One region of the Streptomyces sp. NPDC002994 genome, then DNA from elsewhere that is predicted to be linked to it. Evidence: riboswitches for the same ligand, from Rfam matches in the RefSeq annotation. Region 1 holds a riboswitch; the other holds the start of a gene.

Evidence for each region. A riboswitch is a leader RNA that binds a small molecule or an ion and turns the genes downstream of it on or off. The one in region 1 is predicted to bind S-adenosylmethionine.
Region 2: it holds a riboswitch for S-adenosylmethionine, as region 1 does, so the genes downstream of both, ABZX79_RS32745 (aminotransferase class V-fold PLP-dependent enzyme) here and thrC (threonine synthase) in region 1, are expected to answer to the same signal.

What each region holds. Positions count from the first base shown of each region.
Region 1 is NZ_JBEXNQ010000006.1:132,700-143,707, reverse strand. Features, by position in the region: gene groL (chaperonin GroEL) at 1-375, opposite strand, end outside; gene ABZX79_RS09730 (cold-shock protein) at 660-863, opposite strand; gene ABZX79_RS09725 (MoaD/ThiS family protein) at 1,279-1,554, opposite strand; gene thrC (threonine synthase) at 1,551-2,870, opposite strand; SAM riboswitch class I at 2,864-2,991, opposite strand; gene ABZX79_RS09715 (glucosyl-3-phosphoglycerate synthase) at 3,167-4,171, shown strand; gene ABZX79_RS09710 (trehalose-6-phosphate synthase) at 4,230-5,624, shown strand; gene otsB (trehalose-phosphatase) at 6,075-6,956, opposite strand; gene ABZX79_RS09700 (DUF3263 domain-containing protein) at 6,998-7,267, opposite strand; gene ABZX79_RS09695 (extracellular solute-binding protein) at 7,308-8,522, opposite strand; gene ABZX79_RS09690 (ROK family protein) at 8,739-9,695, shown strand; gene nagA (N-acetylglucosamine-6-phosphate deacetylase) at 9,695-10,840, shown strand; gene ABZX79_RS09680 (1-phosphofructokinase family hexose kinase) at 10,963-11,008, shown strand, end outside.
Region 2 is NZ_JBEXNQ010000034.1:5,892-16,899, reverse strand. Features, by position in the region: gene ABZX79_RS32765 (small hydrophilic protein) at 1-245, shown strand, start outside; gene ABZX79_RS32760 (IS200/IS605 family accessory protein TnpB-related protein) at 427-2,034, shown strand; partial or broken gene ABZX79_RS32755 (hypothetical protein) at 2,045-2,245, shown strand; partial or broken gene ABZX79_RS32750 (glycerate kinase) at 2,184-2,951, shown strand; gene ABZX79_RS32745 (aminotransferase class V-fold PLP-dependent enzyme) at 2,912-4,273, opposite strand; SAM riboswitch class IV at 4,437-4,553, opposite strand; gene trpD (anthranilate phosphoribosyltransferase) at 4,654-5,718, opposite strand; gene ABZX79_RS32735 (cytochrome bc complex cytochrome b subunit) at 5,846-7,477, opposite strand; gene ABZX79_RS32730 (Rieske 2Fe-2S domain-containing protein) at 7,474-8,526, opposite strand; gene ABZX79_RS32725 (c-type cytochrome) at 8,523-9,332, opposite strand; gene ABZX79_RS32720 (heme-copper oxidase subunit III) at 9,401-10,021, opposite strand; gene ABZX79_RS32715 (hypothetical protein) at 10,239-10,634, shown strand; gene ABZX79_RS32710 (Ig-like domain-containing protein) at 10,665-11,008, opposite strand, start outside.

The DNA of each region.
Region 1 (11,008 bases):
GGCCTCGACGGCCTTCTCGATGCCACGCTTGAGGGCCATCGGGTTGGCGCCGGCGGCGACGTTGCGCAGGCCCTCGCGGACCAGCGCCTGGGCGAGGACAGTCGCGGTCGTCGTGCCGTCACCGGCTACGTCGTCGGTCTTCTTCGCGACTTCCTTGACCAGCTCGGCGCCGATCTTCTCGTACGGGTCCTCGAGCTCGATCTCCTTGGCGATGGAAACACCATCGTTGGTGATCGTGGGGGCGCCCCACTTCTTCTCGAGGACGACGTTACGGCCCTTCGGGCCGAGGGTGACCTTGACGGCGTCGGCGAGCTGGTTCATCCCGCGCTCGAGACCGCGCCGTGCCTCCTCGTCGAACGCGATGATCTTAGCCATGTGAAGTGGTCCTCCCGGACTGGGGTGGATAGCGGAGGACTGTGTGGCGCCCGCGACGGACGGCCTGCGACGCCGTGTGGTTCCTTGCCCCACCCGGCCTGCGGGCCTCGCCGACCCAGTCCTTCTGTCACTCTCACTGGGAGAGTGCTAACGCCAATGATTAGCACTCGACCCCTTCGAGTGCAAGCGTCCCCCGGGGAACAGCACACGCATGAAGGGCCTGTACCCGGTGTGGGGTACAGGCCCTTCATGCGTGAGTGCGTCGGTGGCCGATCGCGCCGAGATCAGACGGCGAGCTTGACCATGTCCGCCTGCGGACCCTTCTGGCCCTGCGAGATCTCGAATTCGACTCGCTGACCTTCTTCAAGGGTGCGGTACCCGTCCATCTGGATCGCGCTGTAGTGGACGAAAACATCCGCACCACCGTCGACCGCGATGAAGCCGTACCCCTTCTCCGCGTTGAACCACTTGACGGTGCCCTGAGCCATGGCTTAACTCCCCTATTTCTGGCCCTTGCACAGGACCGCACTTCGCGCGTCCTGGGTCAGACTCCTCCGCCCTCCGACAGGAGAGGGCGTGCGCCGGAACGCGTCGACCGCGGCTGAATGTATCCGCCCAACTGCCCTCTGCAACAGGTCAATCGGACGAGAAATCTGGGCATGACGGAACACGCGAATGCGAAGAATTCCCTGGCTTTCAGGGCAAGTCGGGCCGGACAAGGCACGCACAAGCGGCAATTGGGTCCGACACTTTGGCTGCTTCTTGTCGCGCGGGGACGCATTCTCATATGCGCCCGGCACAGGCAGCGGAGGGGGCTTCCCCAACTGTACCGCGCTCAACCATGCAGAATTGCCCCCTCCGCTTCTGTGGCGGAGAGGGCAATCGGCGTAACAGCGAGTGGGATCAGCCGCCGGCGACGGCGGGAATGATGGAGACACCCGCGCCGTCCGGAGTGGCCGTCTTCAGGCCGCCCTCGAAGCGCACGTCGTTGTCGTTCACGTACACGTTCACGAAGCGGCGCAGCTTGCCCTGATCGTCCAGGACGCGGGCCGCGATGCCCGGGTGGTTCTTCTCCAGGTCGGCGATGACCTCGGCGAGGGTCGCGCCCTCGGCCGGGACCTCGGCCTTGCTGTCCGTGTACGTACGGAGAATGGTCGGGATACGGACTTTGACGCTCATGCGAGGCCAGCCTCTCGGAAAGAGTCCAGGTTGGGGCGGATGACGGCGGACTGACCCGTGGTCGGGGCCACCGCCTCAAGGGTCTTCAGGCCGTCGCCCGTGTTGAGCACGACGGTCGTCAGGGACGGGTCAAGGAGACCGGCCTCGATGAGCTTCTTCGTTACGCCGACGGTCACGCCGCCCGCGGTCTCCGCGAAGATGCCCTCCGTCTCGGCCAGCAGCTTGATGGATTCCACCACCTGCTCGTCGTTGACGTCCTCGACCGCGCCGCCCGTGCGGCGGGCGATGTCCAGGACGTACGGGCCGTCGGCCGGGTTGCCGATCGCGAGCGACTTGGCGATCGTGTTCGGCTTCTGCGGCCGTACGACGTCGTGCCCGGCCTTGAAGGCGGTCGACACCGGCGAGCAGCCCTCGGCCTGAGCACCGAAGATCTTGTACGGCTTGTCCTCGACCAGACCGAGCGCGATGAGCTCCTTGAGCCCCTTGTCGATCTTCGTGAGCTGCGAGCCCGAGGCGATCGGGATGACGAGCTGGTCCGGGATCTCCCAGCCGAGCTGCTCGCAGATCTCGTACGCCAGGGTCTTGGACCCCTCGCCGTAGTAGGGGCGCAGGTTGACGTTGACGAAGCCCCAGCCCTCGCCCAGCGGGTCGCCGATGAGCTCGGAGCAGAAGCGGTTCACGTCGTCGTAGTTGCCCTCGATGCCGACGAGCTCGCCGCCGTACACCGCAGCCATGACGACCTTGCCCTGCTCCAGGTCGTGCGGGATGAACACGCAGGAGCGGAAGCCGGCCCGCGCGGCGGCGGCGCCGACCGCGCCGGCCAGGTTGCCGGTGGAGGAGCAGGAGAGCGTGGTGAAACCGAACGCGCGGGCCGCTTCGACGGCGATGGCCACGACGCGGTCCTTGAAGGAGTGCGTCGGGTTGCCGGAGTCGTCCTTGACGTACAGACCGCCGGTGACACCCAGCTCGCGGGCCAGGTTGTCGGCCTTGACCAGCTTGGTGAAGCCCGGGTTCAGGCTCGGCTTGGACGCCACATCGGCGGGCACGGGCAGCAGCGGCGCGTACCGCCAGATATTGTCCGGTCCGGCTTCGATCTCCTTGCGCAGCGCTTCGGCGTCCCCGAGCGGGAGGTCGTAGGCGACCTCAAGGGGACCGAAACAGGAAGAACAGGCGAAGATCGGGCCGAGTTCGAATCGTTCTCCGCACTCGCGGCAGGAAAGCGCGGTGGCGGGTCCCAGGTCTACGGGGAGATTCGTGGTGCTTGCATCAGCTTCAACAGACTGCACAGCCATGGTGGCGAGGCCCTTTCTCCTCATCTTCCCCACGGCGCATTTCGCCGTGAGACGGAATTGGCACCGTCCCCACCGTTACCTCGCGGTCGGCGGAATGGTTGCCGGGACTTCAACGGGCCGTTCCCTCTGTCCCTCTGGATGAGCGCTATGGCGCCGGGTCTGGACCCGGCGCGTTTGTTCCGCGGCACCCCCGAGATGCGAGGGACCTCCGCGTTGTTCAAGACTGTAACCGAACCCCCGGACGGATGAGACTGTCGTCCGCAACGCGAGATGGATCAACGACGAGCCGGACGACGGCTCACCTGACGAGGGAGAGGCACGTGCTGGAAGAGGTGGAGCGCTGGCTGGACCGGCGGTCCTGGTCCGCGGCCGACCGGCCGCTGGACCGGCTGATCGCGGCCAAGGCCGGGCGCGCCCTCACCGTAAGCGTCGTGCTGCCCGCCCTCGACGAGGAGGAGACGGTCGGCGACATCGTCGCGGCGATACGCCGCGAGCTGATGGGAGCCGTGCCCCTCGTCGACGAGCTGGTCGTCATCGACTCCGGCTCGAAGGACCGCACCGCCCAGGTGGCGACGGCGGCTGGGGCGCGGGTCGTCCACCGCGACGCGATACTGCCCCGGATACCGGCCGTCCCAGGCAAGGGGGAGGTGCTGTGGCGGTCACTCTTGGTGACGAGTGGCGACATCGTGTGCTTCATAGACGCGGACCTGAAGGAGTTCTCTGCCTCGTTCGTCTCGGGCATCGTCGGACCGCTGCTGACCGAGCCCGACGTGCACTTCGTGAAGGCGATGTACGACCGCCCCCTCGGCACTGAGTCCGGCTTGCTCGCCTCCGGCACTGAATCCGACTTGCTCGCCTCCGGCAAGACCCTAGGTCAGGGCGGCCGGGTCACCGAGCTGGTGGCGCGCCCGCTGCTCAATCTGCACTGGCCGCAGCTGGCCGGCTTCGTCCAGCCGCTGGGCGGTGAGTACGCCGTACGCCGCTCGCTGCTCGAACAGCTGCCCTTCCCCGTCGGTTACGGAGTGGAACTGGGCCTGCTCGTCGACTCGCTCCACACGGTGGGCCTCGACGCGCTGGCCCAGGTCGATGTCGGCGTACGCAGACACCGCCACCAGGACGGGCAGGCGCTCGGCCGGATGGCCGCGAGCATCTACCGGACCGCTCACCTGCGGCTTTCGCGCGGCCCGCTGGTACGGCCGGTGCTGACGCAGTTCGAGCGGTCGGAGGACGGATCCGGGTTCGTCCCGCGCACGCATACGGTCGACACGGAGGAGCGGCCGCCGATGCGCGAGATCGACGAGTACGCGGCGCGGCGGGCGGCTTAACCCGGAGTTGAGCCGTACGCACGTTTGAGGGCTTCCAGGACGGGCTAGGTTTCGGCACATGGTCTCCGAGCACGCTGCACAGGTTCTTGTCGCTTCCAACCGCGGCCCGGTTTCGTACACCCTCCGTGAGGACGGCTCGCTCGCCGCCAAGCGCGGCGGCGGCGGTCTGGTCTCGGGCCTGTCGGCGATCGGCCGGGACGCCGATTCCCTGTGGGTGTGCTCGGCGCTGGGGGACGGCGACCGGGAGGCGGTACGGCGCGGGACGAGCACGGCGGGCGTACGGATGCTCGACATCGACGCCGGTGTGCACGCGGACGCGTACAACGGCATCGCGAACTCCGTGCTGTGGTTCGTGCACCACATGCTGTACCAGACGCCGCTGGAGCCCGCTTTCGACGCCGAGTTCCGGCGCCAGTGGGGGGCGTACGAGACGTACAACCGCGCCTTCGCCGACGCGCTCGCGGCCGAGGCGGCGCCCGGTGCGGCTGTGCTGGTGCAGGACTACCACCTGTGCCTGGTGCCGGGCATGCTGCGCGAGCTGCGCCCGGACCTGCGGATCGGCCACTTCACACACACTCCGTGGGCCCCCGTGGACTACTTCCGGCTGCTGCCGGACGACATCGCGCGCCAGCTGGTGAGCGGTCTGCTGGGGGCGGACAGGGTGGCGTTCCTGACCCGGCGCTGGGCGGACGCCTTTGTGGCGTGCGCGGTGGATGTGCTGGGCGCCGATGCCCTGGAGGGCACGGCGGTCGGCGTGCACGGCCTCGGCGCCGACGCGGAGTTCCTGCGGGAGCGGGCGCATCAGGAGGACGTGGACGAGTGGCTGGTGCGGCTGCGGGAGCGGGTCGGGGCCGGGCGGAAGACGATCGTCCGCGTCGACCGTACGGAACTCTCCAAGAACATCGTGCGCGGGCTGCTCGCGTACCGGCAGCTGCTGGCGGACCGGCCCGAGTGGCGGGGGCGGGTGGTTCACGTGGCCTTCGCCTACCCCTCGCGGCAGGACCTGGCGGTGTACCGCGACTACACGGCGGCCGTGCGGCGGCTGGCCGACGAGATCAACGCGGAGTACGGGACGGACGACTGGCAGCCGGTGCTGATGGAGCTGGACGACGACTTCGCGCGGTCGTTGGCGGCGTACCGGATGGCTGACGTGGCACTGGTCAACCCGATCAGGGACGGCATGAACCTCGTCGCGAAGGAGGTGCCGGTCGTCTCCGACGCGGGGTGCGCGCTGGTGCTTTCACGGGAGGCGGGGGCGTATGAGGAGCTCGGCGACGACGCGATCGTCGTGAACCCGTACGACGTCATGGCGACGGCCGAGGCGCTGCGCGCGGCGCTGGTGATGGAGCCGGGCGAACGGGCGGAGCGCACGAAGCGCCTGGCCGCGGCGGCGACGGCGCTGCCGCCGGCGACGTGGTTTTTGGCGCAACTGTCGGCGCTGACGGCGAATTAGCGCGGGCTCCGCCCCCGGATGCGCGTGCTTTTGGGTGCGTCCGCGGGCGCGCGTGCATTGCGGTGCGACCCCGGGCGCGCGTGCATTGGGGTGCGACCCCGGGCTGCGTGTTTTGGGTGCGCGCCCGAGCGCGGCGGCGGTGCGGTGGGGGTCCCGGTGCCTGCGGCGCTTTTCCCCTACCCGCCCCTTCCCGAACCGGGGCGCTGCCCCGGACCCCGCTCCTCAAACGCCGGAGGGGCTGAGAAGGTGCCGCGTTGCGGCAACCATCCAGCCCGTCCGGCGTTTGAGGACACGCCCGAAGGGCGTCTGTGTTGTCTGGGGGCTGGGGGCTTGCCCCCCACGCGGCGGCAGCCGCAAATGTCACAGCCGGGAAGGGGCGGGGTGGGGAAAGCGCCGCAGGCAGCCGCACCCCGCCCCCGCACCCCCACCCAGTGCCAAGCCCGGCCCCGATCAAGCCCGTCCGGCGATTGAGGACAAGGCCGCCAGCAGCCCGACCACTCCCGACGGGCCGTCCACCACCAGGTCCGCCCGGTCCGCGAGCGCAGGGACCTCGCTGCCACTGCACACCAGCAGCCCAGGAACCCCCTCCGTACGAAGCTTCTCCACCGTCGAGTACGCCGCGACGTCGCCCAGGTCGTCCCCCGCGTACAGCACGCACCCGGCCCCCACCTCACGCACGTACTCCGCCAGCGCCACACCCTTGTCCGTGCCCGGCGGCCTCAACTCCAGCACCAGACGGCCCGGTTCGACGATCAGCCCGTGGCGGGCAGCGAGTTCGGCGAGAGGGACGCGCAGGGACTCGAACGCCCTCACAGGATCCTCCGCACGGCGCGTGTGCACGGCGACGGCCTGGCCCTTCTCCTCGATCCACGAGCCGCGCCAGGCCCCCATGCCCTCAAGGAATCCGGGGAGTTCGGCGCGGGCGGCCTGCACGCCGGGGTGCGCGGCAGGGGCGCGGACCGTGCCGGTGACGGCGTCCCAGCGCTCGGCGCCGTAATGGCCCAGCACGACGAGGCGTTCGAGACCGGGTACCCCGGCGAAGCCGCCGTAACGGACCGCGACGCCGGCCGGGCGACCAGTGATCACGGCCACGGCCCCGACCCGCGACGCGAGTGCGGCGATCGCGTCCACCGCTCCCGGATGCGCCCGGGACTGTTCCGGGTCAGGAACGATGTCGGCGAGCGTGCCGTCGAAGTCAAGGGCGATCAGCGCCCGCTCCGGCGCCGCCAGCAGCGCGGCGAGACCGTCGCGGCCGGCCGGGGTCGAGGGCGTGAAGTCGGTCGGCAGGGAGTGCGGGTGCGGGTGCGGTTGCGGTTGCGATTGGCTTCCCATGGCCTCTGACCCTACCGGCGCACGCCCCGCCCGGCACGGGCTCAGCGGCGTTCGCGGCGAGCGTCCCGTACCCGGCGGAGGCGGTTGACCGTGACGGGGTCGTGGGCGAGGGCGCGCTCGTCGTCGAGCAGGGCGTTGAGGAGCTGGTAGTACCGGGTCGGCGAGATACCGAGCTGCTCCCGCATCGCCCGCTCCTTGGCCCCGGCCCCGGACCACGACCGCCGCTCGACGGCGAGGACGGCCCGGTCCCGCTCGGAGAGCTCAGCAGGCTCAGCGGGCTCGGGACCGCCGAGCTCTGCGTCGTAAGGCATATGAGCAGTCTAGGGCGGGGGCAAAACGCCTCACTCATCCCTACTCCGCGTTCTCCGTCGCCGCCGCGTCCCGCCCAATCGCCCCCAGCGTCCCCGTCGGGTCACCATTGGGCCCGACCACCGACCCGATCTGCTTCTTGATGCTCTCGCTGACCTTCGCCCACGACGTCTTGCCGACCGGGTAGAGCGTCGACTGGGGCAGCGTCTCCAGGAACGGCCACAGCTCCTTGTGCTCCGGGTCCGCGGCCATCGTCTCGGACGCGGAGACGGTGACCGGCAGCAGGTCGTACTGGTCGGCGAACTCCAGGACGTTCTCGTCGCTGTACGCGAAGTCGAGGAACTCGCCGATCTGCTTGCCGTGGCCGTGCTGCTTGAAGCCCATCATCCAGTCGGCGACGCCCATGCTCGACCTCGCCTTGCCGTCGGGCCCCGGCAGCGGCACCATGCCGACCTTGACGCCCTTCTTCGCGGCCTGCTGGAGGAGGGAGGGGTGGCCGTTGAGCATGCCGACCTCACCGTTCGCGAACGCCGTGAAGGCCGGCTTCCTGTCGAGCTTGCCCGGCGCGACGGGGCCGGTCAGCCGCCCGCCGACGAGGGTGTCCTTCAGCCAGCTGAAGGCCTCGATGTTCTGCGGGGAGTCGATCGTGTAGGTACCGACCTGGTCGGTGTACCCGCCGCCGTTGCTGAGCATCCACATCATGGTCTCGGCCTGCGCCTCCTCGTTGCCCAGCGGCAGCGCGAAGGGGTACGTCACGCCGCGCTGCTTCAGCGCCTTGGCCGAGCTCTCGATCTCGTCCCACGTCTTGGGGGGCTCAAGGCCGGCCTGAGTGAAGAGCGTCTTGTTGTAGAAGAGCAGGCGGGTGCTGGCGACGAACGGGATGCCGTACGACACCCGGCCGACCTCGCCCGCCTCGGCGAGCGGGGCGAGCAGGTTGGCCTGTACGGGGATGGAGAGCATCTCGTCGACGGAGTAGAGCTCGTCCTCGGCCGCGTAGTCGGCGTACGCACCGATCTGCGCGATGTCGGGCGCGTTGCCGGCCTCGACCATCTCGGCGACCTTGCGGTCGACGTCCTTCCAGTCGTAGACCGAGACGTCGACCTTGATGCCCTTGTGCTCGGCCTCGAACGCGGTGGCGACGCCGTCCCAGTACTGCTTGGTGCTGTCGCCGCCCTCGGGGTCGTAGTCCGCCGCGACGAGCTTGAGCGTGACATCACCGCCTTCCGAGCTTCCGCATCCGGCCAGGGCCACTGTCATGCCCAGTGCCACCACTGTCGCGGTCAAACCCAAGAAGCGCCGGTGCACAGCTCTTTCCCACCTACTGATTCGTTGATTCGTTGTCCGACATGCGCGTGAGCTGCGATTTTCTCCCAGTCCGTGCCATGAGGTCTACACCAGTGCGGTCTCACTTGTGCAACACCTGCGCGCGAAGTGGACTAGACCTTTCCAGGGTCTACGCGCGAGACTGTCCTCGTGAAACACGTCATCGCCCTCGATGTGGGCGGCACCGGGATGAAGGCCGCGCTGGTCGGCGCGGACGGCGTACTGCTGCACGAGGCCCGCCGGGCCACCGGCAGGGAGCGGGGACCGGACGCCGTCGTCGAGACGATCACCGGCTTCGCCGCCGAGCTGCGCGCGTACGGCGAGGAGCGGTACGGCGAAACCGCCTCCGCCGCGGGCGTCGCCGTGCCCGGCATCGTCGACGCCGAGAACGGGATCGCGGTGTACGCCGCCAACCTGGGCTGGCGCGACGTACCCATGCGCGAACTCCTCAGCGGGAAGCTGCACGGCGTGCCGGTCGCGCTCGGCCACGACGTACGCACCGGTGGCCTCGCCGAAGGGCGGATCGGGGCGGGCAGGGGCGCCGACCGGTTCCTGTTCGTACCGCTCGGCACCGGGATCGCCGGCGCCATCGGCATCGATGGCGTCATCGAGTCCGGAGCCCACGGCTGCGCCGGCGAGATCGGCCACATCGTCGTACGCCCCGGCGGCACCCTGTGCGGCTGCGGCCAGCGCGGCTGCCTGGAGCGCTTCGCCTCCGCCTCCGCCGTGTCCGCCGCCTGGGCCGCCGCCTCCGGCGACCCGGACGCCGACGCGGCCGACTGCGCGAAGGCCGTCGAGTCGGGTGACCCGAGAGCCCGGGAGGTGTGGCTGGAAGCCATCGGCGCGCTCGCCGACGGGCTCGTCACCGCGCTCACCCTCCTGGACCCGCGCACGCTGATCATCGGTGGCGGACTGGCCGAGGCGGGGGAAACCTTGTTCACACCACTGCGGGCGGCCGTCGCGGAACGCGTCACGTTCCAGAAGCTGCCCTCGATCGTTCCGGCGGCCCTCGGGGACACCGCCGGATGCCTGGGCGCGGGGCTCCTCGCCTGGGATCTTCTCGAAGTCCAACGCGATTCCACGGAAGCCACGGAGGTATCCGCCTGATGGCCGGACGCGCTGCAAGCAAGGTTCTTTCCGGCGCCCGGGTGGTGCTGCCCACCGGGACCGTCGAGAACGGCCGGGTCATCATCGAGGGCACCCGCATCGCCGGCGCCGCCCCGGCGGACACCCCGGCCCTGGACCTCTCCGGCCACTGGATCGTGCCCGGCTTCGTCGACATGCACGTGCACGGCGGCGGCGGCGCGTCCTTCACCTCCGGCACCGCCGAGGACGTACTCAAGGGCGTACAGACGCACCGCGAGCACGGCACCACGACCATCGCCGCGTCGACCGTGACCGGCGAGATGGACGTACTCACCCGGCAGGCCGCGCTGCTCTCCGAGCTGGTCCAGCAGGGCGACCTGGCCGGCATCCACTTCGAGGGTCCGTTCATCTCCCCGTGCCGCAAGGGCGCGCACAGCGAGGACCTGCTGCGCGACCCCGACCCGGCCGAGGTCCGCAAGCTGATCGACGCCGCGCACGGCACGGCGAAGATGGTCACGCTGGCGACCGAACTGCCCGGCGGCATCGACTCGGTGCGGCTGCTCGCCGAGCACGGCGTGATCGCCGCGATCGGCCACACGGACGCGACGTACGAGCAGACCATCGAGGCCATCGACGCGGGCGCGACGGTCGCCACGCACCTCTACAACGCGATGCCGGCTCTCGGCCACCGCACACCCGGCCCGATCGCCGCGCTGCTCGAAGACGAGCGGGTCACGGTCGAGCTGATCAACGACGGCACGCACCTGCACCCGGCCGCGCTTGAGCTGGCGTACCACCGGGCGGGCTCCGCGCGGGTCGCGTTCATCACGGACGCGATGGACGCGGCGGGCTTCGGCGACGGCACGTACCTGCTCGGCCCGCTGGAGGTCGAGGTCAAGGACGGCGTCGCGCGGCTCGCCGAGGGCGGCTCGATCGCGGGCTCCACGCTCACCCTCGACACCGCCTTCAAGCGCGCGGTGACCGTCGACCGGCTGCCGGTCGAGGACGTCGTACGGTCGGTCTCCGCCAACCCCGCCCGCCTGCTCGGCGTCGACGACAGGGTCGGTTCGCTGGAGCCGGGCAAGGACGCGGACCTGGTGGTCCTGGACGCGGACTTCACGCTCAAGGGCGTGATGCGCAAGGGCGCCTGGGTGATCGAGCCGTAGGCAGCGAGCAGCGGTTGGCCCGGACCTCTGGGCCAACCGCTTTCTTTTTGGCATGATCGCCCCGACAGAGTTGAATGGTAAGCGCTTTCTACGGTTCTACGGTCTTTACGGGGGTTCCGCAGGTGATCCTGACGGTCACGCTGAACACCGCACTCGACATCACCTACC
Region 2 (11,008 bases), on a different contig from region 1:
CGCTCGCGGCGGTCGTCGCGATACCGCTCGGCATCGCCGCGACCAGCTACGCCCTGACCGACACCCCCCAGGCGCCGAAGGTGCCGCCCAGGGTCGAGCTGGAGAGCACGGCTCCGGGCACCCGGCCGCCGACGCCACCTACTACGCCGAGCACCACCCCGAGCGACGCGGTGGTCCCGGGCCCGACGGCCACCGACGCCGACGCCGACGATGACGGCGACCGGAGTTTTAGTGCGTTCTGGTGACAGGCGATGACTGCTCCTTCTCCTGTGGCCGCGTCCGGGGGCTCGTTGCTGTGCGTTGAGATCCGGGAGTGTGTGGTCGGTGGGGAACTGGGGTTTGCGAGCCGAATGCGTGACCTTGTGCTGGGTGGCTCGTTGGGCGGGGTGGCAGAGCCCCTTGCGACGAGGCCGGAAGGGGGGCGGGGTGCGGGAGTTGGCGGCTTCGTTCGTGGTGCCGGGCCCTTCGGGGGTGGCCATCCGGGACCGGTTGCGGGTCTCGGATGCGGATAAGCGTGTGCTGAGCGAGGTGGGGATGTTCCTCGGCGCGCTGGCCTCGGGGGATCTCGCGGCCCGCGCCCGGCAGGGCCTGGAGCACGACGGATCGTCGTGGACATCGCGGAAGCGGGAGCTGACGGGCCGTTCGTCGTCGCGGTGGGCGGGGAGTATCACCAAGGCCACCCATGACCTGTGGGCGCTGGCCCGGCGGGGCCAGGCGGCCCACGTCACCACGCTACGGGCGGGGATTGCTGCGATCGAGGCGCGGCTGGCCCAGCCGTTGGGAGCGAAGGCGAACAAGAAGGAAGGCACCCCACGCGGGTATGGCTCGCGTCGCGAGTGGCATGCCAAGTGCCGCCGCCTGCACACCCTCAAGACGCGCCTCGCTGGCGTGGAGACGGAGCGGGACGCGGGCCGCGTCCATGTCGTGCGCGGCGGGAAGGGGCTGGCGAACTCCCGCCACCACCTCGCGGAGGCCGGTCTCGATCTTCCGGAGTGGCAGGCACGCTGGGCGGCGGCGCGGATGTTCCTGGCTGCGGACGGGGAGTCCGGGAAGCGTTTCGGTAACGAGACGATCCGCATCACCGTCACCGGACAGGTCGCGGTCAGACTCCCCACCCCGCTGGCACATTTGGCGAACGCGCCGCACGGCCGGTACATCCTGGACGCCACGGTGACCTTCCCGCATCGGGGTGCGGAGTGGCGTGACCGGATCGGCATGAACCGGGCGGTCGCGTACCGCATCCACCACGACGTGGAGCGGGGACGGTGGTACGTGACCGCGTCCTGGCAGCGCACCTGCGCCCCCACCCTCCCGCTGGACGCAACCCTGGTGCGGGGGTTGGTGGGTGTGGACGTGAACGACGACCACCTCGCCGCATGGCACCTCGACCCGCACGGCAACCCGACCGGCGAACCGCAGCGGTTCTTCTACGACCTGTCGGGCAACGCCGCCCACCGGGACGCCCAGATCCGCCACGCGCTGAGCCGGCTGCTGCACTTCACCCGGCGCTGCGGCGCGGTAGCGATCGCCGTCGAGAACCTCGACTTCAGCCAGGACAAGACACGGGAGAAGCACGGCCGGAGCAAACGCTTCCGCCGCCTGATCTCCCGCTTCCCGACCGCGAAACTCCGCGCCCGGCTCGTCTCCATGGCCGCCGAGCAGAATGTGGCAATCGTCGCGGTCGACCCGGCCTACACCAGCAGGTGGGGTGCCCAGCACTGGCAAAAACCGCTGACGACACCCCGCCGTGAAACGTCCCGGCACGATGCCGCAGGCATCGCGATCGGGCGACGTGCCCAGGGATACCCGATCCGGCGACGGACGGCACCGCCCCGCTGTGACCAGAGTGATCGCAGCGGGCATCGGACCGCCCAGGCCGCAGCGGACGCCCCTGGGCGTGAGGGAAACCGCCCACCCGCCACGGACCGGCCCCCTGGAGGGCCGTCGCCGAGCGGGACGCGAAAGCGGAGACCCAGCGCGTCCAGCACCGTTCGGGACGCGCGCAGTGACCACGGACTCGCTCATGCTCACTGATAAGGAACGGTACGACTTCGACCCCGGCTCGAACATCGTGGACGTGTACGTCCGCGCACTGCGCAAGAAGCTGGGCCCGCGCCTGGATCGCCACCCCCGTGGACGACACCTACATCGCTCTCGGCGCCGGACTCGCACTCCGGTACGTGGACGGGGGCGCCGGCGCCCTCCAGGCCCTCGGCGCCCGCCTGCTGGACGCGGACGGACATGAACTCCCGCCGGGTGGAAGGGCATTGACGCGACTCCACGGCATCGACGCGACCCGCCTCGACCCGCGCCTCAAGGACGTCGACATCCTGGTCGCCTGCAACCCGTACAACATCCTCTGCGGCCCCCGCGGTGTAGCCCGCGTCTTCGGCCCCCAGAAAGGCGCGACCCCCGCTCAGGTGGAGGAGCTCGCCGCCGCCCTCGACCAGTGGGCGTACGTCCTGGAACGCGCCCTCGGCCCCGCCTCCACCGACCTGCGCTTCGGCGCCGGCACCGGCGCTTCCGGCGGCCTCGGCGCCGGGCTCGCCGCGTTGGGTGCCCGGCTGCTCCCGCGCTTCGACGTGCTCCTGGACCACGTCGGCCTGGACGCCCGCCTGGCCCGGGCCGACCTGGTCGTCACGGCCGAGGGCGCCCTGGACCACCAGAGCTCGCGCGGCAAGATCCCGGCCGAAGTGGCCCGCCGCGCCAAGCTGTCCGGCCGCCCCGTGCTCGCGCTGGCGGGCACGATCGGAGAGGGCGCGCACGAAGTACGGGCGGCGGGCGTGGACGCGTACAGCTCGATCCTGCCCGCGCCGATGTCACTGACCGAAGCGCTCGGCCGTGGGGCTGAGTTCCTTACCGACGCGACCGAGCGGGCCCTGCGGATGATCCTCCTCGGAGCGAGGACGACTCAGACCGCCGGGACGCAACGACCTTCCTCGGTACGGTAATTCCACTTCGCACCGTCCTTCACGAGCTCCTTCACCGCGCCCACGAACCGCTCGACGTGCTCGTCGGGCGTACCGGCGCCGAAGCTCACGCGGATCGCGTTCAGCGAACGCTCGCCCGGCTCGGCCTCCGGCGCACCGCACTCGCCCGGGTCCTGCGGGTCGCTGCCGAGCAGGGTGCGGACCAGCGGGTGAGCGCAGAAGAGGCCGTCCCGTACGCCGATTCCGTACTCGGCGGAGAGCGCGGCGGCGAAGTGCGAGCTGTTCCAGCCCTCGACGACGAAGGAGATGACGCCGACGCGCGGGGCGTCGTCCCCGAAGAGGGACAGCACCCTCACCGCGTCAACCTCGGCCAGGCCGTCCAGCACCTTCGTCACCAGCTGCTGCTCGCGCTCGACCAGCGAGTCGAAGCCCGCCTCCGTCAGGGCCTTGCAGGCGGAGGCGATCGAGTACACGCCGATGACGTTGGGTGAACCGGCCTCGTGGCGGGCGGCCGTGGTGTGCCACTCGACGTCCACGCCGCCGTCGGCGCGGCGGGCGACCTTGCGCGAGGCGCCGCCGCCCGCGAGGTACGGCTCGGCGCTCTGCAGCCAGTCGGCGCGGCCCGCGAGTACGCCGGAGCCGAACGGCGCGTACAGCTTGTGCCCGGAGAAGGCGACCCAGTCGACGTCCAACTCCGCGATGTCCAGGGGGTGGTGGGGCGCGAGCTGCGCGGCGTCGAGCACGATCCGCGCGCCGTGGGCGTGGGCGGCGGCGGCGAGCTCCTTCACCGGCCACAGCTCACCGGTGACGTTCGAAGCGCCCGTGACGCAGACAAGAGCAGGACCGTACGGGTCACGGTCGGCCAGGGCGCGCTCCAGGGTCTCGACGGCCTGGGCCGGAGTGCGGGGCGCGTTCAGGAAGTTGACCTCGGCGCCCCGCCAGGGCAGCAGCGAGGCGTGGTGCTCGGTCTCGAAGACGAACACCTGGCAGTCGGCGGGCAGGGCCGCGGCCAGCAGGTTGAGCGAGTCGGTGGTGGATCGGGTGAAGACGACCTGGTCGCTCTCGCGGCAGCCGAGGAACTCGGCGACGGTGGCGCGGCTGTTCTCGAAGAGGTCCGTCGACAGCTGCGAGAGGTACCCGGCGCCGCGGTGCACGCTGCCGTAGTACGGGGCGTACGCCGCGACGTCGTCCCACACGCGCTGGAGGGCCGGGGCGCTGGCCGCGTAGTCGAGAGCGGCGTACGTGACCTCCCCACCCGTCACGAGCGGCACGAGGACATCTCGCCCGAGAACGGGCAACGGCGCACAAAGCGTCTGGTCGGCGGCAACGGTGGAGACAGACATGGCGAACTCCCGAAAAAGGCAGGCGAATTCCCCGCGCCGGCGGATACGCGGCAGCGCTGGAGGAGAAAAGAAAAAGGGGTGTGCGAAGAAGGGGCGAAAGGCCCTATCGCATTCGCTTGCTCACAAGAGGCTCCCTGAGAACCAGGACCCCAAGTCTTCGAGGGGTCCGCGCTTGCCGTAGACCTTTCTGTCTACGACCTGGTCTTCACCCGGGGCACCCCGCCACGGACGGAGGGTTGCCGGACAGCAAGCCGGGGCCAAAACGCTGTCACTCATGACCTGCCAAGCATCTTGCCACACGATCAAGAAGACGCAAGGCGTAGTCCACTGTTTGAGACCAAAGGGGCTGGACTACGCCTTGCGTCACACACCATTCGCGCTCAGCTGTTGCTGGCAGCCACCCAGCGCTCCAGCGCCGCCCGCGCCGCCCCCGAGTCGATCGCCTCGGCGGCCTTGGCGATCCCCGCGGCGAGCTGGTCGTTCAGGGACGCGTCCGTCGGGTCCAGCGCGACCAGCGCCGCCGCCGTGTTCAGCAGCACCGCATCGCGCACCGGACCGGTCTCGCCGCCCAGCAGCCGCCTCGCGACATCCGCGTTGTACGACGCGTCCGCGCCGCGCAGCGCCTCGACGGGCACGATCTCCAGGCCCACGTCGCGCGGGTCGAAGGCCTGCTCCGTGACCGCCCCGTTCCGTACGATCCACACCCGCGAAGTCGCGGTCGTGGTCAGCTCGTCGAGACCGTCGTCGCCCCGGAAGACGAGCGCGGAATTCCCCCGTTCGGCGAGCACACCCGCCACGATGGGGGCCATCCGGGCATCCGCGACACCGACCGCCTGCGCCTTCACCCGCGCCGGGTTGGTCAGCGGGCCGAGGATGTTGAACGTCGTCTGCGCGCCCAGCTCCTTGCGCGCCTTCGCGGCGTACCGCAGGGCGGGGTGGAACTTCACCGCGAAGCAGAAGGTGATGCCCGCTTCCTCCGCGACCTGGGCGACGCGCTGCGGCGTCAGCTCCAGATTGACGCCGAGCTTCTCCAGGACGTCCGAGGCCCCGCTCGCGGACGAGGCGGCCCGGTTGCCGTGCTTGACGACCTTGGCGCCGGTGCCGGCCACGACGATCGCGGACATCGTGGAGATGTTGACCGTCTTGGCGAGGTCGCCGCCCGTACCCACGATGTCGACCGTACGGCCCGGCACCTCGATGGTGTTGGCGTGCGCGTACATCGCCCGTACGAGACCGGTGACCTCGTCGACCGTCTCACCCTTGGCGCGCAGCGCGACCGCGAAACCCGCGATCTGGGCGTCCGTCGCCTCGCCGCTCATGATGCGGTCCATGGCCCAGGCGGTGTCGTCCGCGGAGAGATTCTCGCCGCGCAGCAGGGCGTTCAGCACACCCGGCCAGGAGCCGGCCGCCACGCTGTCGCCGCCAACCGGGGTCACAACGTTCATGGTCCGCTCCAGGGTCCACAGCCAGTAAGGATGCCTCCTACCCTATCCAGCCGGGCGGACAGCGAAGAGCCCCGTCCGACGATTGGACGGGGCTCCTGCTGTGGCGACCTGTGTGTCAGGTCAGAGATCAGTGGTGGCCGTGGCCGCTGGTGATCTCCTGGTACTCGTCGGCGGTCGGCTTGGGGATCTGGTTCCCCTCGCCGAAGTAGCCCTTGCTGAGCTTGGCCCGCAGCTTCTGGCCACGCGTCACCTTGCGCTTGACACCGTTCTCGTCGACCTCCGGGCCGATCTCGACCGGCGCGTACTGCTCGTGCGCCGTGAGGCCGTGCAGCTGCGCCTGGCTGATCGGCTCGTGGATCTCCACGAACTCACCGTGCGGCAGACGCTTGATGATGCCGGACTCGCGTCCGTGCAGCACCTTGTCCTTGTCGCGCCGCTGAAGGCCGAGGCAGATCCGCCTGGTGATGATGAACGCGAGGACCGGTCCCACGAAGTAGGAGATCCGCACGAACCAGGTGATCGCGTTGAGCGACATGTGGAAGTGGGTGGCGAAGATGTCGTTGCCACCACCGAGCAGCATGATCATGTACCCGGTGATCCAGGCGACGCCCAGACCGGTCCTGGTCGGCGCGTTGCGCGGCCGGTCCAGGATGTGGTGCTCGCGCTTGTCGCCGGTGATCCACGACTCGATGAACGGGTAGACCGCGATCGCGACGAGGACCAGACCGAAGACGGTCAGCGGGATGAACACGCCCAGGGCGAGCGTGTGGCCCCAGAAGTTGATCTCCCAGCCGGGCATGACACGGATCAGGCCTTCGGCGAAGCCCATGTACCAGTCGGGCTGGGCGCCGGTCGACACCTGGTCCGGACGGTACGGGCCGAGCGCCCAGACCGGGTTGATCGTGAACAGCGCCGAGATGGCCGCGATGACACCGAAGACCAGGAAGAAGAAACCTCCGGCCTTGGCCATGTAGACCGGCAGCAGCGGCATGCCGACGACGTTCTTGTTCGTACGGCCGGGGCCCGCGAACTGCGTGTGCTTGTGGTAGAAGACCAGGATCAGGTGCGCCACCACGAGGCCGAGCATGATGCCCGGCAGCAGCAGGATGTGGATGGAGTAGAACCTGGCCACCATGTCGTGGCCGGGGAACTCCCCGCCGAACAGGAAGAACGAGATGTACGTGCCGACGACGGGCGTCGCCAGGATCGCGCCCTGCGTGAAGCGGACACCGGTGCCGGAGAGCAGGTCGTCCGGGAGCGAGTAGCCGGTGAAACCGGTGAACATGCCCAGGACGAACAGCAGGAAGCCGAACAGCCAGTTGATCTCACGCGGCTTGCGGAACGCGCCCGTGAAGAACACGCGCATCATGTGCACGAACATGCCCGCGAGGAAGATCAGCGCGGCCCAGTGGTGGATCTGCCGGATGAGCAGACCGCCACGGACGTCGAAGCTGATCTCCAGGGTCGACGCGTAGGCCTCCGTCATCCGGATGCCCTGCATCGGCACGTACGAGCCGTGGTACACGACCTCGTTCATGCTCGGGTGGAAGAACAGCGTCAGATACACACCCGTGAGGATGATGATGATGAAGCTGTAGAGGCAGATCTCACCCAGCATGAAGGACCAGTGGTCCGGGAAGATCTTGCGCATGTTGGCCTTGGCGAGGCTGTAGATGCCCAGCCGGCCGTCCGCCCAGTCGGCGACCCGCTCACCCGCGGGCGCGTCCTTGCGCTTGTCGTCGTCGCTCACGGTGCTCATCCGCGCTCCCAGAAACTAGGACCGACGGGCTCTTCGAAGTCGCTGAGCGCTTCGAGGAAACCTTCGTCATTCACACCGATCCGCAGCTGCGGGAGGGCGTGACCGGCCGGGCCGAAGATGACGCGGGCACCGTCGGAGAGGTCGAAAGTGGACTGGTGGCACGGGCAGAGCACGTGATGCGTCTGCTGCTCGTACAGGCTGATCGGGCAGCCGACGTGGGTGCAGATCTTCGAGAACGCCACGATGCCCTGGTGGGACCAGTCGAGTTCGCGCTTGTCCTTGATGTCCGCCGGCTGGAGCCGGACGATCATCAGGGCCGCCTTGGCGATCTCGTTGTTGAACTCGTGGTCGTCCTCCTCCAGGCCTTCCGGCTTGGCGAAGGTCAGCGAACCGACCGCGACGTCCTCGGGACGCAGCGGCTCGTTCGTGTTCATGTTGATGAGCTGCTTGCCCGCGCCCCACAGGGTGTGGCGCAGCTTCTCCTCGGGCAGCGGACCCAGGTCGCGCAGCAGCACCACACCGGAGAGCGGCACCATGGCCAGCGCGCCGAACATCGTGGTGCGGATCAGCTTGCGGCGGCCGATCACGGACTCCTCGGCGCCTGCCTTGAAGTCGGCCATGACCTTGGCCTTGACCTCGGGCTCGGCCGAGATGGGGTGACGCTCGTCGGCGACCTCGTGGTCGGACATCAGGGTGCGGGCCCAGTGGACCGCGCCCGCGCCGATGCAGAAGAGCGCGAGGCCGAGGGTCAGACCCAGCGACAGGTTCAGCGCGCTCACGTGCCCGAGCGGCCAGACGTACACGATCTTGTCGACCGGGAACGCCACGAACGAGGCGATGAAGCCGATCGTGGACAGCATCGAAAGCGTGAACAGCAGGGCGACTGTGCGCTCGGAGCGCTTGGCGGCCCGCTCGTCGATGTCCTGGATACGCGGCTTGTGGGGCGGCAGCCCCGGGTCCGCGAACGGGTCTTCCGCCACGGCTACCGCGCCGTGCGCGGTGTCCTGCTCACTGGGCAGGTTCTTCTCTGGAATCTCTTGGCTACTCATGACTTCTTGGCCTTAGCGGTGTGGGCCGCGACCCAGACGGCGATAGCGATCAGCGAACCGAGACCGAAGATCCAGCCGAAGAGGCCCTCGCTGACGGGGCCGAGGCCACCCAGCGCGAAGCCGCCGGGCGTCTCCGTCTCCTCGCCGTTCACGGTCTTGACGTACGCGATGATGTCCTTCTTCTGCTGCTCCGGCAGCGTCGTGTCGGGGAAGGACGGCATGTTCTGCGGGCCGGTCTGCATGGCCTCGTAGAGGTGCTTCGGGCTCACGTCTTCAAGACTCGGGGCGTACTTGCCGTTCGTCAGGGCACCGCCCTCGCCCGTGAAGTTGTGGCACTGGGCGCAGTTGGTACGGAACAGGTCGCCACCCTTGGCGATGTCCGCACCCTCGGGGCTGTACTGCTTCTCGGTCGGCGTGATCGGGCCGGCGCCGAGAGAAGCGACGTACGCGGCGAGCTGGTCGATCTCGGCCTGCGAGTAGACCTTCGGCTTCTCCGGCACCTGGGCGCCGGGCTGCTGCGCCGGCATACGTCCGGTGCCGACCTGGAAGTCCACTGCGGCAGAGCCGACGCCCACCAGGGACGGGCCGTCGGAGCTGCCCTGACCGCCGGTGCCGTGGCAGCTGGAGCAGCCGACGGCGTAGAGCTTCTTGCCCTCCTCGATGGCGAGGGACTGGGCGGTTTCATCGGCCTGGGCCTTGCCCGCGGGCGCGAACGCGGCGTACAGCCCCCCGGTGGCCGCCAGCGCGAGGAGTAGTACGACGACCGCCGCCAGCGGATGGCGTCGTCGTGCGGAGAGCTTTTTCACGGATTACCCCGGTGTCAGGATCTTCTGCGTCGATGGGTGCTGGATGTGGGCCGGGTTTCGGACCCGACCTACTTGATCATGTAGATCGTGGCGAAGAGGCCGATCCAGACGACATCGACGAAGTGCCAGTAGTAGGACACGACGATGGCGGCGGTTGCCTGCTCGTGGGTGAATCTCTTGGCCGCGTAGGTACGGCCGAGGACCAGCAGGAAGGCGATGAGTCCGCCCGTCACATGCAGTCCGTGGAAGCCGGTCGTCAGGTAGAACACCGAGCCGTACGGGTCGGACGAGAGCGAGAGGCCCGCGTCCTTCACCAGCTCGGTGTACTCGAGGACCTGGCCTCCGATGAAGATCGCACCCATCACGAACGTGATGATGAACCACGCCCGGAGCTTCTTCACGTCCCCGCGCTCGGCGGCGAAGACGCCGAGCTGGCAGGTGAGGGAGGAGAGCACCAGGATGGTGGTGTTCGTCGCCGAGAACGGGAAGTTCAGGTGTGCTGCCTGTGTCTTCCAGAAGTCGGGACCCGTCACCGATCGCAGGGTGAAGTACATCGCGAAGAGGGCCGCGAAGAACATCAGCTCGGAACTCAACCAGATGATGGTTCCGACGCTGGTGAGGTTCGGTCGATTGACCGACGGGTGCGCGAGCCCTTTGTCTACTGTCGTTGCTGTCGCCACGACCGACATTATGTCGGTCGCTTATCCCGCCCTCACTCCCGGGGGTGCCATTCGGTGTGTCCATGCTCTGAGAAGGCCCTGTGACCTGAGCCGAACGGCCCATCGGGAGTACCGTCGAAGGCAGATACGAACCCCTGCTGACCGGCTGTCGGACGGAGTAGCATCCGCGCATCGGTTCCTGATCCAACACCGAGCCTTCGAGGGCTCCTCGATGCATGGAGGAACAATGACCGCCACGGTCCTGGTCTACAGCGACAACGCGAACACCCGCGAACAGGTGCGGCTGGCGGCGGGTCGCAGGCCCGCCGCGGACGTGCCGCCGGTCGAGTTCCTCGAGTGCGCCACGCTGCCGGCCGTTCTCAAGGCGCTGGACAAGGGCGGTATCGACGTCTGTGTGCTCGACGGCGAGGCGGTGCCGGCGGGCGGTATGGGCGTATGCCGGCAGATCAAGGACGAGGTCTTCAACTGCCCGCCCGTACTGCTGCTGATCGGGCGCCCGCAGGACTCCTGGCTGGCCACCTGGAGCCGCGCCGAGAGGGCTGTGACCCTTCCGGTCGACCCCGTGGAGTTCGCGGACGCACTGGCCGCCCTGTTGCGTGGCAGGCTCACCGTCGAGGCGTGACACCCGGGCGGACACCCGCGCGAGGCCCCGTCACACCTCCGGCCGCAGCCTGGCCGCGTCGACGGGGCTCGCGCCTTCCCCGATGCCGGCCAGCACGGCGCTGCCCTTGCGCCACTTGTCCCAGGGCACGTTCCAGTCGCCGAAGCCGTTGCCGAACGGGTCCATCATGTCGCCCGAGCTGTTGACCACTTGCACGATGTCGCCCTCGCGGACGGTTTTGAAGAACCACTCGGCGTTGCTCGTGCTCATGCCGGTGCAGCCGTGGCTGACGTTGGCGGACCCCTGCGAGCCGACCGACCAGGGCGCGGCATGGACGTACTCGCCGCTCCAGGTGACCCGCGTCGCGTAGTAGACGGGCAGGTCGTACGAGTCCG